3 regions of the Photobacterium panuliri genome follow, and region 3 is predicted to be linked to each of the others. Evidence: predicted binding sites of a transcription regulator. Region 3 holds the regulator's gene; each other region holds the start of a gene.
The links. Region 3 encodes CRP, which controls carbon source genes, mostly activating them, when cyclic AMP is high. Its sites were predicted from a motif close to TGTGANNNNNNTCACA; they were not measured.
Positions count from the first base shown of each region.

Region 1: cdd (cytidine deaminase) is a predicted target of CRP. The motif match lies at 1,021-1,036, and genes of this name have one in related genera.
Region 2: dinG (ATP-dependent DNA helicase DinG) is a predicted target of CRP. The motif match lies at 1,097-1,112, and genes of this name have one in related genera.

Region 1 is NZ_CP197192.1:2,189,411-2,191,617, reverse strand. Features, by position in the region: gene cdd (cytidine deaminase) at 74-961, opposite strand; gene ACSF8X_RS10145 (CidB/LrgB family autolysis modulator) at 1,174-1,851, opposite strand; gene ACSF8X_RS10140 (CidA/LrgA family protein) at 1,851-2,192, opposite strand.
Region 2 is NZ_CP197192.1:2,994,322-2,996,528, reverse strand. Features, by position in the region: gene dinG (ATP-dependent DNA helicase DinG) at 1-1,005, opposite strand, end outside; gene ACSF8X_RS13605 (porin) at 1,547-2,207, shown strand, end outside.
Region 3 is NZ_CP197192.1:136,411-138,617, forward strand. Features, by position in the region: gene ACSF8X_RS00740 (OsmC family protein) at 72-476, opposite strand; gene crp (cAMP-activated global transcriptional regulator CRP) at 740-1,372, shown strand; gene ACSF8X_RS00750 (hypothetical protein) at 1,553-1,735, shown strand; gene ACSF8X_RS00755 (DUF1338 domain-containing protein) at 1,759-2,207, opposite strand, start outside.

The DNA.
Region 1 (2,207 bases), 1.5 Mb from region 3:
ACTTGGCAGGTATAAAAAAACCGCCTATTGGCGGTTTTTTTAGCGAAATTGTCAGCGTAAATCCATTGATGGCTTAAGCCGCCACATAGGTTAGCGGAATATCTGGGTTTAGCGCTTCAAGGGTGGCCTGAGTGTTGGACAGGTGGCTGATTGTGCTATCTGCTTTTTCAACCAGTGCTGCTTCTTCAAGTTCTGACAGGGCATAGCCAGCCATGTTCATGTTGATCAATGCAACTTGTAGTGGAGGCAGGCTAGGGTTGAATGCCGCGTTCTCGGCATACATACCAGCGAAGATACGGCCGTCTTTCGCTTTAACGGCCACGCCGCTGAAGTTCTTGGTATATGGAGCATGGGCACGGTTAGCTGCACTGCAGGCTTCCTGTACCAACGATTCGGTCGCTTCGGTGGTCATACCGTGATTAACCTGAGTCATCAGTGCATCGCTAATGTTTAGATCCGCAGGGCCAAAAGATTCAGGTAGGTATTCTTGTAGTGTTTTTGCCGCACGTTCAGGCAACTGCACAATTAGCTCTTTCGCTGTTGTCAATTCGTTCATGAACTGACGGCAGTGACCGCATGGGCTGTAGTTGATGGTGATATCACGGATGCCTGTTTCACCTTTTACCCAAGCGTGGCTGATAGCAGATTGCTCGGCATGGACGGAATGAGAGAGGCAGGTACCAACAAATTCCATGTTAGCACCGAAATACAATGTACCAGAATGGCCGCGAGCAATTGCACCAACAAAGAAGTTTGAAATAGGTGCAACAGAATAGGCTGCGGCAAGAGGAAGTAGGGCAACACGAAGTTCACTGTCTGTCATTTGTGTTTTGGCCATTAGTTGCTCGAACACGTCAGAACTTAGGGTTGCATCAAAATTATCGGCTGTCACAACGGGTTTAAGTGCTGCTGCCAAATCTACAGGTAAAGCGCCTAAAGCATCCATTACTTTAGTGTGCATGAGTGAATACTCCGTCTTGTGTATGGAGAAACATTGTAGGCTGCTTGCTAAGAATCTTGTGTGATCTACATCACACAAATATCCTTGTTGTTGCAGTCATTACACTTATGGGAGTCGGGTCACACAACAAATAAAAACCTAGCTTAATAAAATCAGTACATTAGGTTTGTATTCGATTACCTGCACATTTGGCAACATTCATAGACCAAGGGTTAGCCAAACAGATACATGATCACGGGCAATAGTAAAGGGGCCAGAATAGAAGTGATAACCCCACAGATAACCAGAGCCAGAGAACTAAATGCACCTTCTTGGAAATCTTCTTCGGCTGCCTTGGCTGTACCGAGTGCGTGAGAGACCGTTCCCATGGTTAATCCTTTGGCAATGGGTGCCTCAATACGTAATAGCCTAAATAGAGGATAGCCTAATACCGCGCCGAATAACCCGGCAATAATCACCATGATAGCTGCCACAGAAGGAACGCCGCCCACTTGCTCCGCAACGGCCATTGCAATCGGTGTAGTGACCGATTTTGGCAAAATAGAGGCGGTAAGCTGGCTGTCTGCCCTCATCATTACGGCAATACCGGCCCCAGTGACCATCGACAAGATGCTGCCGATCAGGCAAACCGAAAAAATGACCTTCCACTTTTGTCGAATTTGGCTGAGTTGTTCGTAAAGCGGGAATGCCAAGGCAACCACTGCTGGTTCGAGCAGGGCATTGATCCATTTGTTTTGTTCAAAATAGGTTTCGTAAGGTACTTTTAACCATATCAACAGGGGAATGATTACCAAAAGGCTAATCAACAAAGGGTTGACGATAGGGTTCTGTAACCGCTGTGCAATGTAGCGGGCTGTATAGAAGACAACCAGCGTTGTAACGAGCCAGATCATTGCTTTTCCTTATAGTGGGTTGCGATACCCAATGCGGCAAATACCACCAAGCTGCTGCCAAGGGTGCTTAAGAGGATGATCAGGGTATTGGCCTGAAGCAAATCGAGATAGTTCATCAGTCCGACTCCGACAGGTACGAACAGCAACGCCATATGGCGGATCAATAAGTGACAGCCGGGCATTGCCCAATTTGCAGGGAGCAATCCCATAGAGAGGATAGTGAACAAGATCAGCATGCCGATGATACTGCCGGGGATCGCAAGACCAGTGAGGAACTGAATGCCTTTCCCTGCCATGAGGCATGCAAAGATGATGAGGAAAGAACGTAGGTAAGCCATAAACCCTTCATGATT
Region 2 (2,207 bases), 660 kb from region 3:
TAATTCGCCGTGTTCGAAGCGGTAGATACCGTCTTGGTTGAACATGGCAGGATCGATTGCCCCAGCCATTTGCCGTAGCGCCGGGATCAGCACGGCAATGTTTTCGTTGAGGCTGGTCTGGAAGCGGCCTGACTTTTTGTAGTCAGCCACTTCGGCCAGCTTGCCGACGGATTGGTTGAGCTTTTCGAGCCAGTTGGCAGCCCCTTTCAGGCTGGCCGCCGCGGACGAAAAGTCACGGGCAACTTGAGGCAGGTGATGGGCCTCGTCGATGACGTAGATGGTTTTTTCGGGTTCAGGTAAGATGACCCCGCCGCCGAGCTCTAGGTCTGCCATCAGCAGGGCGTGGTTGGCAATAATGACATCGGCTTTTTCGAGGTGTTCACGGGCCTTGGCGAACGGGCAATCACGATGTTTCGGCATACCAGCGTGGCAGCTGTGTTTATCGGCCACGATTTGGCCCCACACCCGGTCGGGGATAGCGGTTGGCCAGCTGTCGCGGTCACCGTCCCATTTCTGGCTTTCTTTGGCCTTCAGCATACGCCTTAAAAGTTCTAAATCAGACTTTTTAGGTTTTTCTTCCCATAACCCAACCTGCTGATTTTCCTCGTTGCTGCAGCTTGCTTCCAGTTTATGGTTGCAGCAATAACGTTGGCGGCCCTTTGCCAGAATAAAACTGAATTCTTTGGGATAGATACGATTGAACAACGGCAGGTCTTTGTTGATCAGCTGTTCTTGAAGGGCAACGGTTGCCGTAGAGATCAACACTTTTTTATTGTTGAAAACAGCATACGGGATGGCCCCAATCAAATAGGAAAGGGATTTGCCGATACCGGTGCCTGCCTCAGCCACCAACATTCGGTGTTTCGGATCGTACTCGCCCCCCAATGTCTTGGCTATTTCGGCGACCAGATAGTTCTGAGCCCGTCTGGGAATAAAGTTATCGAGCTGGTTGCTGAGGTTTTCGTAGCATTGCTTGATATCACGCTTTATCTGGTCTTGTAACATATCTGAAACATCATAAGGGCAAGGAGCGGCATTATAGCACGAACTTCTGAATGTGATGTCGGGCAGATTCTGGCATTTTTTTGCGCAAAAATGAGAAATAACTCACGAAATCATATTGAACTCTTTTTCATTGCTACTTACGGAGGCACTTTTCTACATAAGTTTGCTAATGCTCTAAAAGGTATTAGTAAAGTGGTTTTTTGCTCTGTTTTTGATTTCAGATGTAATATTTAATTCTGTTATTTCATGTTGTTAAAAAATATATTGAGTTACTCACTCCATTAAAACAGTGCTCAATTGATAAGCCGAGTGTGACCTAACTCATTGATTTGTAATTTTTTTGATGTTTTTTTATTTTCGGTTTAGATAATTTGACATGTAGAGGATTCTTCTGTCAGGATGAGCTCCACAAATTTCTGGCTTTTGGGATTATTTATTGATCTTTATGTTTATAAAGTATTGAAGGTAACCCGAAGTAACAAAGAAAAAGGAATTCTGGAAACAGGGATTCCAGTCTAAATAAGAAAAGGCAGTGGATATCATGAAAAAGACTCTTCTAGCACTATCTGTACTAGCAGCAGGTTCTGCACAAGCTGGCATCAACCTATACGATGCAAACGGCGTAACTGTTGACCTATCTGGTGCAGCAGAAGTTCAGTACCTACAACCAATTCAAGACAAGAACAGCGGCGATGATGCTGGTATTCACCTTGATGATGGTGATCTACAACTAAACACTACTATCGCTATCGCTGACGGCCTAAACGCTGTTGCTGGTATCGGTTTCAAGTTTGAAGATTCTGATGTAACTAGCGACAAGCTATTCGTTGGTCTAGGTGGTGATTTCGGTACTATGACTTTCGGTCGTCAGCTATACATCTCTGATGATATGGGTATCGGTAAAGACTACGAGCTAGGCTTCAGCCAGATCGACTTCGTTCAAACTGAAGGTAACGAAGCAATCAAATACGTATTCGACAACGGTCAGTTCTACTTCGGTTTGACTCACGATATCGATGCGGCTGCTGAAATTGCAAAAGACAATGCTTCTGACTTCCTAAACGGCGACGGTACTGTAACTGACGCACGTCTAGGCGCACGTTTCGGTGACTTCGACGTACGTGGTTACTACTACACTGCTGACGATCTTGGCACTACTGACGTTGATGCATTCAACCTAGAAGCTGAGTACGTAATGGGTG
Region 3 (2,207 bases):
CAGGAAGGGACTAGCAACACAACAGTTGGGCAAAACAACGTGGCGGCACAAAGGCCACCACGTTCAGGCGATCACGCCTCGACAACCTCGTAGGAATGGGTCATCTCGACCCCTTCCCCTAGCATCAGGCAAACCGAGCAGTACTTCTCCAGCGAATTGGCAACCGTCTCGGCCACGATGGCACTGTCGAGCCCCACACCGGTAACCACAAAGTGCAAGTTCACCGTGGTGAACAGGCGGGGTGCCTGATCGCGCCGGACCGAGCTGATCTGCGCCTCGCACGCCGTGATTTTCTGACCGGCTGACTTCAGGCCGTCCACCACATCCACTGAACTGCAACCTCCGGCAGCCATCAATACCAGTTCCATCGGACTCGGGGCTTTTTCGCCACCATTACCGTCCATTACCACGCTATGGCCCGAATTTGACTGGCCTAAAAAGGTCATATTCTCGACCCATTTCACTCGCGATTGCATCGTGTTCTCCTTACTACAAACAGGGGGTTTTGGCACTATCTGGCAACTGTGTGATCATGTGCACACTTATGACTAGAAAATGGCCATTTCCGATAGATCAATATCAAGAAATACGCGCCGAAAAAAGATAAACTCTGAGCTAATTATTCAAGTTGACTTGCAGCCCGGCAGGTGACTGAATATCCTAAACGACGAACAAGAGGCCCAGCCTTGAATTATAGGGACGTCGTTGTTGGGCATTAAACGCAGAGGAAGTTAGTAATATGGTTCCAGGTAAACCTCAAACAGATCCAACTCTAGAGTGGTTTCTTTCCCATTGTCACATTCATAAATACCCTTCAAAGAGTACTTTGATCCATGCTGGCGAGAAAGCAGAAACCCTCTACTACATTGTAAAAGGTTCTGTTGCCGTCCTGATCAAGGATGAAGAAGGCAAAGAAATGATCCTGTCTTACCTAAACCAGGGCGACTTTATCGGTGAACTTGGTCTGTTCGAGGAAGGCCAGGAGCGTACCGCTTGGGTACGTGCGAAGACTCCGTGCGAAGTTGCTGAAATTTCATTCAAGAAATTCCGCCAGCTAATCCAAGTAAATCCGGATATCCTGATGCGCCTGTCTGCTCAGATGGCTCGTCGCCTGCAGGTAACCAGCCAGAAAGTTGGCGACCTTGCCTTCTTGGATGTAACCGGCCGTATCGCACAAACCTTGCTGAACCTTGCCAAGCAACCGGATGCAATGACGCACCCAGACGGCATGCAGATCAAGATCACTCGTCAGGAAATCGGCCAAATCGTTGGCTGCTCGCGTGAAACCGTTGGCCGCATCCTCAAGATGCTGGAAGAGCAGAACCTGATTTCTGCCCACGGCAAGACTATCGTTGTCTACGGTACACGCTGATAGCCACCATAATTGAAAAAAGCCGCACTAGCGGCTTTTTTTATGGCTGCAAATAAAAAATCGCTATAGCGAATAAGTTTGCAATAATTTTCACTATTTTTTCACTTGAATCCTGCCCAACAAGTGCTACATTGCGCATATGGAATTTGCGCTTATACAACATTGACCGGAGATTAAGATATGGATATCGAGCGTTTCTCCCCGCACCATACCACTTTTAGCCCTGCCGTGATTGCCCCGCTACCGACAACCGTCGAATTGACCGGCTTTAGCGGCAGCAGACACTACCTAGAACAACAAGAGCCGCCACGCCATAGCAGCCACGGCTATGATCTGCCTCCCCTCGATAACATCAGCCACTGAACAACGCGGACAATCACGGTGATCTATTGGTGAGTACTCTCGAAAATTTTGTCGGCAGATGCCTCGACAAAACCAGAGAACAGCTCACCATCCTCATCAGGATAACGCTTGGCAAATTCGTAAAAGCCTCCGGGGATAGCATAGGTTCCATCACTGAACCCAACCACGACCCGGTCGGCCATCGTGGACGATTGTTCAAGCATCACCTTGGCACTGCCCTTTACATCCCCGCCAGCCTCGTTAATCACAAAGCCATTGTGACGTAGCAGGTGATTGACCTCCCGTACCTCAGTGAACTGCTCGAGATGGTTGAGGCTCACCGTGAAATGGTTGGCGCCAAAGCCATGGGCAGCCAGCCAACCGCCATACTCACTCTCTGCCAGCAGCAACTCATAAGTGGCAAAGTCCAGCTCCCACTGCCGTCCGCCATATAGGAAGGCCGGATCACGCAAGGACGTCTCCGGCATCTGGG